2 linked regions of the Alloyangia pacifica genome follow. The protein of the gene in region 2 interacts with the protein of the main gene of each other region in a pairwise test. Links are inferred from orthologs where the notes say so. Each region holds a gene or a part of one and is shown on either strand. Other genes may lie near its edges.

Region 1 (3,447 bases), 880 kb from region 2 along the record:
CGCCGCGACCAGCAGCAGCCGGTCGATGACCCGGTCGGCCAGCATGAGCATCAGCCGCTCCTCGGCGTCGCGCTCGGCGGCCTGGGTGGCGGCGGTCGAGCCGGTGGTGGAATAGCCGGTGAAGGTAGAGGTGTCGCCGGAGGTCAGCGCCTCGTTCGTCACGGCGTCGCGCAGCGTGAAGTACGCGGTGCCGATCACCCGGATGCGGGTGGTGTTGCCGTCGGCGAGCGAGCCGTGCCCCGAGGTCTCGGTCCTCAACGAGGTGTCGAGCCGGTAGGGCGCGCCGGGCGCGGCGCGGCCGAGCCGTTCCTCGATCCGGCGGGTGTAGAGATAGGCGTCGGGCGAGTCGGGATCGGCAAAGGCGATCTGCCCGAGCAGCTTCTGCCCGCCGCCCTGAGGCCCGTAGGCCGGGGCAAAGCCACAGCCCGCGAGCGCCAGGGCGCCGCAGGCTGCAAGCAGGGTTCTTCGATCAAGCGACCACATTGACGATCCGGCCAGGCACAACGATGAGCTTCTTCGGGGCGGCCCCTTCGAGGCTCCGCACCACAGCTTCGTGCGCGAGGACGAGTTTTTCAATCTCTTCCTTGGCCATGTCCTTGGGAACGGTGAGTTCGCCGCGGCGCTTGCCGTTGACCTGGATCGGCAGGGTGACGCTGTCCTCGACCAGCATCGCCTCGTCGGCCTTGGGCCAGGGCGCGTTGGCGATGAGCCCCTCGCCGCCGAGCAGATGCCAGATTTCCTCGGACAGGTGCGGGGTCATCGGCGACATGAGCTGCGCGAGGACCTTGGCCGCCTCCTTCTTGGCAGCAGCGCCCGCCTGCGATTTGCCGAGCACGGCGGTGAAGGCATAGAGCTTGGCGATGGCCGCGTTGAAGCCGAAGCTCTCGACGCCCATGGTCACGTCGTGGATCGCCTTGTGCATCTCGCGCAGCAGGGCGGCATCCTCGGCCCCGGCGGGGGCATCGGATGCGGCGATCTCGGCGGCGATCCGGTAGACCCGGGCGAGGTGCTTGGAGGCCGCTTCCGCACCCGACGCGGTCCATTCCACGTCACGCTCGGGCGGGCTGTCCGAGAGCACGAACCAGCGCGCGGTGTCGGCGCCGTACTGGCCGATGATCGCCACCGGGTCGACGACGTTGTTCTTCGACTTGGACATCTTGGCCGAGGGGATGATCTCGACCTCGGTGCCGTCCTCGAGGAAGCCCTTGCCGTCCCTCAGCTCGACCGACTCGGGGTAGTGGTAGACCGGGCGGCCGTCGGCATTGCGCGTCTGGTAGATCGCGTGGGTCACCATGCCCTGGGTGAAGAGCGCCTTGAACGGCTCCTTGCTCTTTTCCGGCAGGTGGCCGGTGAGGTTCATCGCGCGGGCAAAGAAGCGCGAGTAGAGCAGGTGCAGGATCGCGTGCTCGATGCCACCGATGTATTGATCGACATTCATCCAGTATTCGGCCTCGGCCATGTCCATCGGCGTCTCGGCGCGCGGCGAGGTGAAGCGGGCGAAGTACCAGCTCGAGTCGACGAAGGTGTCCATGGTGTCGGTCTCGCGCCGTGCCGGGGCACCGCAGGACGGGCAGGCACAGTCGCGCCACGACGGGTGGCGGTCGAGCGGGTTGCCGGGCACCGAGAAGTCGATCGCCTTGCCGTCCTCGTCGTAGGGCAGGCTGATCGGCAGGTTTTCCTTCTTCTCGGGCACCACGCCGCAGGCCTCGCAATGGACCACGGGAATCGGGCAGCCCCAGTAGCGCTGGCGCGAGAGGCCCCAGTCGCGCAGGCGGTACTTGGTCACGCCTTCGCCGATGCCGTTCTTCTCGCAGAAGTCGACGGCGGCGTTGACGCCCTCCTCACCGGTCTGCACTTCGGTCCCGGCGACGAGGCGGGTGTAGCGCACCTTTTCCGTCTTGGCGGGCACGAAGGGCTCGGCCTGGATGTCGATCTCGCCCTCGAGCGGGACAAAGGTCTCGACGATCGGCAGGCCGTACTTGCTGCAGAAGTCGTGGTCGCGCTGGTCGTGGCCCGGGCAGCCGAAGATCGCGCCCGTGCCGTAATCCATGAGGATGAAATTGGCGATGTAGACCGGCAGTTCCCAATTCGGATCGAACGGGTGACGGACCTTGAGCCCTGTGTCGAAGCCGCGCTTCTCGGCCTTTTCCAGCTCTTCTTCCGAGGTGCCCATGCGGCGGCACTCGGCAACGAAGGCGGCGAGCTCGGCGTTGTCCTTCTCGAGCTCTTTCGCGAGCGGGTGGTCGGGCGAGATGCCGACGAAGGAGGCGCCGTGCAGCGTGTCGGGGCGCGTGGTGTAGCACTCGATCTTCTCGAAACCGGCCGGGGCGGCGACGGTGTCGAAGGAGAACTGCAGGCCGCGCGAGCGGCCGATCCAGTTCGCCTGCATCAGCTTCACCTTCGCGGGCCAGTCATCGAGCGTATCCAACGCATCGAGCAGCTCGCCCGAGAAGTCGGAGATCTTGAAGAACCACTGGGTGAGTTCCTTGCGCTCGACCAGCGCGCCCGAGCGCCAGCCGCGGCCGTTCTCGACCTGCTCGTTGGCGAGCACGGTCATGTCGACCGGGTCCCAGTTCACCACGGCGTTCTTGCGGTAGACGAGGCCCTTGTCGAGCATGTCCAGGAAGAGCGCCTGCTGCTGGCCGTAATATTCCGGATCGCAGGTCGCGAACATGCGCGACCAGTCGAGCCCGAAGCCGAGCGGCTTCATCTGCGCGACCATCGTGTCGATGTTCGAATAGGTCCAGTCCTTGGGGTGCCCGCCCGAGGCCATGGCAGCGTTCTCGGCCGGCATGCCGAAGGCGTCGAAGCCCATCGGGTGCAGCACGTTGAAGCCGTTCTGCTTCTTGTAGCGGGCGATCACGTCGCCCATCGTGTAGTTCCGCACGTGGCCGATGTGGATACGGCCCGAGGGATAGGGGAACATCTCGAGCACGTAGTATTTCGGCTTATCGGCCGAACGGGTGGCCTTGAAGGTCAGGGCGTCTTCCCAGGCGGCCTGCCATTTCGGCTCGATCGTGGCGGGGTCGTAGCGCGACATAATCTCTTGTCCCTCGGAGCGGATGGGTCTTGGCGGGTGATAGGGCAGCCCCCGCCGGACGTCCAGTGCCCGGTCTCCGACAGGAGGGGATGCAGGCGACATTTCCGCAACCTCGGCACCGCAATATTGCCGTGTCCTGCATTACTGTATTGGCCGAAGCCGGCACGCATGAAACATTGACCGAATAGTCAAAAAAAGAATGTAGCCCGATGAAGCTCCTTTGTATCCACCAGAATTTCCCTGGGCAGTACAAGCATCTCGCCCCCGAACTCATCCGGCTCGGCCATGAGGTCACCGCGCTGACTCCCAAGGTCAAGGAGCCGACCACCTGGAACGGGGTGGAGGTGCTGCCCTACCAGATCCGCGGCAGCAGCACCCAGGGCATCCACCCCTATCTCACCGACTTC
Region 2 (3,336 bases):
GGTCCTTCAACGGCCCGTCGATCCATTCCGCCAGCTCGGGCGCGCGGCTGAGCGCCCCGGCCACGGCGCGGGCCATGAGTTTCTGCGTGACCCCGGCTGTCAGCGGGTAGACCGGCTCGAAGAGCGGCAGCGTGTGGGCCTCCTCGGGCGGCAGCATGTGGTCGGGGTGGACCATCTGCGCCAAGCCGTCGAAAAACTCGACCTTGCCGGAGACCAGCCGCCGCGATCCCTCGGGCAGCACGCGGGTCAGGTAGTCGGCGCGACCGTGGAAGAACACCAGCTGAAACGTCGTCTCGGCGTCCTCGACCTGGATGCGGTAGGGCCGCCCCTTCACCGCGGGAGGCATGTGGCGCAGGACCTCCACCTCGACCGTCACCGTGCCGGGAAGGTCGGCCCCCTGCACCGAAGGCCGCGGGCGGCGGTCGATCACTGAATGCGGCAGCGTCAGCAGCAGGTCGCGCGGCGCGACAACGTCCAGCCCCTCCATCGCCTGCGCGGTCTTGGGGCCGACGCCGTCCAGCGTCTTGAGCTCGGCAAAGAGCGGCCAGAGGGCCTCGGGGCGCTGGCTCATGCCGCGCTCATCCGCCGATCAGCGCAAGCCATGCGTCCTCATCCATGAGCCGCACGCCGAGTTCCTTGGCCTTGGCCTCCTTGCTGCCCGCGCCGGGCCCGGCGACGACGATGTCGGTCTTCTTGGACACCGAGCCCGAGACCTTGGCCCCCAGCGCCTCGGCGCGGGCCTTGGCCTCGGCCCGGGTCATCTTTTCCAGCGACCCGGTGAACACCACGGTGAGCCCGGCGACCGGGCTGCCCTCCGTCGCCGGGCGCTCGGCGTCCTGAATGTCGAGATGCGCCACCAGCCGGTCCACCGAGGCGCGCTCGGCCTCCTGATGCAGCGAGGTCACCAGCGAGACGGCGACGATGGCGCCGATGCCGTCGATGCCCACCAGATCGTCCCAGGCGGCGCGCGCCTCCTGCGGCACCTTCGGCTCCTCGGCCCAGACCGCGTCCTGCGTCTCCTTGATGCGGGCGCGGCGGCCTTCTGCGGCGGCGGCCTTGCGCTCGTCCTCGACGGCGGCCTCGGCCTTGCGGTAGCGCTCGACCGCCGGGACCGCCTCGTCGACGGCAGAGATCATCGCGGCCCAGCCGAGGTAGTGTTTCGCCAGGTCCTTGGCGACCACCTCGCCGACGTGGCGCATGCCAAGCGCAAAGATCACCCGGTTGAGCTCTATCTTCCGCTTCTCGTCGATGGCGTCGAAAAGGTTCGAGGCGCTTTTCTCGCCCCAGCCCTCGCGGTTCTTGAGCTGCTGCATGCCCGAGCCGTAGCGTGTCTTCAGCTCGAAGATGTCCGCCGGCTCCTTGATCCAGCCGTCGCGATAGAACTGCTCGACCTGCTTGGCGCCGAGCCCTTCGATGTCGAAGGCAGCGCGCGAGACGAAGTGCTTGAGCTTCTCCACCGCCTGCGCCGGGCAGACGAGCCCGCCCGTGCAGCGGCGCACGGCGTCGCCCTCTTCTCGGATCGCCTCGGAGCCGCATTCCGGGCAAGTCGCGGGGAAGACGTAGGGCTGCGCGCCCTCGGGGCGTTTGCCGAGGTCGACGTCCGCCACCTTGGGGATCACGTCGCCGGCGCGGTAGACCTGCACCCAATCGCCGATGCGGATATCCTTGGCGCCCCCCTCGGGATCGGGGCGGATCACCTCCCCTTTGGCGTCGCGCCCGGCGATGTAATCCTCGTTGTGCAGCGTGGCGTTCGACACCACGACACCGCCCACGGTGACCGGGGTCAGCCGCGCCACCGGGCTGAGCGCGCCGGTGCGGCCGACCTGGATGTCGATCGCCTCGAGCCGGGTCCAGGCCAGCTCGGCCGGAAACTTATGCGCGATGGCCCAACGCGGGGTTGTCGAGCGGAACCCCAAACGCCCCTGCAGAGCCAGATCGTTGACCTTGTAGACGACGCCGTCGATGTCATAGCCGAGCGTGGCGCGCTGTTCCTCGATCTTGCGGTAGTGCGCGATCATCTCGCGCGGGCCGTCGCAAAGCTGCGTGAGCGGGTTGGTCTGGAAGCCCAGCGCCTGCAGCCGTTCAATGGAGCCCATTTGTGTTTCAGCCAGCGAACCCGAAAGCTCGCCCCAGGCATAGGCGAAGAAGCGCAGCGGGCGGGCGCGGGTGATCTCGGCGTCGAGCTGGCGCAGCGAGCCGGCGGCGGCGTTGCGCGGGTTGGCGAAGAGCTTTCCGCCGCGAGCCTCCTGCCGTTCGTTCAGAGCGGAGAAATCCTCGTGGCTCATGTAGACCTCGCCGCGCACCTCCAGCACGTCCGGCGCGCCGGTCAAGCTCTGCGGGATATCGGCGATGGTGCGGGCGTTGGCGGTGACGTTCTCCCCCACGGTGCCGTCGCCGCGGGTGGCGGCCTGCACCAGTTCGCCCTGTTCATAGCGCAGCGAGAGCGAGAGCCCGTCGATCTTCGGCTCGGCGGTATAGGCCAGCCCAGCGCCGCCTTCGAGAGCAAGGTAGCGGCGGATGCGGGCGTCGAACTCCTCGACCTCCTCCGGCTCGAAGGCATTTCCGAGCGAGAGCATGGCAACCGCATGGCGAACCTTGGAGAACCCTTCGGCCAGCGGAGCGCCGACCTGTTCGCTGGGACTGTCCTTGCGCTTGAGCTCGGGGAAACGCTCCTCGATCTCGAGGTTGCGGCGCTTCAGCGCGTCATAGTCGGCGTCCGAGATCTCGGGCGCGTCCTCGGTGTGGTAGGCGACGTTGGCCTGTGCAAGCAGATCGGCGAGCCGGGCAAGCTCGTCCCGTGCCTCCGTTTCGGTCAGTGCCTCTACCGGTTTCTCCGCCACGTTCTGGGCCATTGCCGCATTCCTTGCTCACGCCTTTTAGCAGACGTGATAGGGCGCGCGGCGGAGCACGTCCAGAGTCAGGCGTTCACCGCCAAGGCGCCAACCGGCGGCTCGGGATCGCGCAGCACGTATCCGCGCCCCCAGACAGTCTCGATGTAATTCTCGTCCCCCGTGGCTTCCGAGAGCTTCTTGCGCAGCTTGCAGATGAAGACATCGATGATCTTGAGCTCGGGCTCATCCATCCCGCCGTAGAGGTGGTTGAGAAACATCTCCTTGGTCAGCGTCGTGCCCTTGCGCAGCGAGAGCAGCTCGAGCATCTGGTATTCCTTTCCGGTCAGATGCACGGAGCGCTCGCCGACAGTGACGGTCTTGGCGTCGAGGTTCACCGACACCTTCCCGGTACGGATGATCGACTGCGAGTGTCCCTTGGAGCGGCGGATGATCGCATGGATGCGCGCCACCAGCTCGTCGCGGTGGAAGGGCTTTGTCAGGTAGT

What was found.
Region 1: the proteins of ligA (region 2) and leuS interact in binary tests that used the Escherichia coli proteins (3 or more experiments, as listed by UniProt). The link is inferred for Alloyangia pacifica from one-to-one orthologs.

The regions. Positions count from the first base shown.
Region 1 is NZ_CP022189.1:2,607,086-2,610,532, forward strand. The notes cover bases 256-3,388. They hold leuS (leucine--tRNA ligase), read right to left. Parts: upstream 3,041-3,388; coding sequence 470-3,040; downstream 256-469. Other genes in these bases: lptE (LPS assembly lipoprotein LptE), read right to left, coding at 256-483; CEW88_RS12640 (glycosyltransferase), read left to right, coding at 3,250-3,388. Also shown: more of lptE, read right to left, coding at 1-255; more of CEW88_RS12640, read left to right, coding at 3,389-3,447.
Region 2 is NZ_CP022189.1:1,725,643-1,728,978, forward strand. The notes cover bases 216-3,237. They hold ligA (NAD-dependent DNA ligase LigA), read right to left. Parts: upstream 2,853-3,237; coding sequence 579-2,852; downstream 216-578. Other genes in these bases: recG (ATP-dependent DNA helicase RecG), read right to left, coding at 216-571; ctrA (response regulator transcription factor CtrA), read right to left, coding at 2,918-3,237. Also shown: more of recG, read right to left, coding at 1-215; more of ctrA, read right to left, coding at 3,238-3,336. UniProt on the Escherichia coli protein: DNA ligase that catalyzes the formation of phosphodiester linkages between 5'-phosphoryl and 3'-hydroxyl groups in double-stranded DNA using NAD as a coenzyme and as the energy source for the reaction.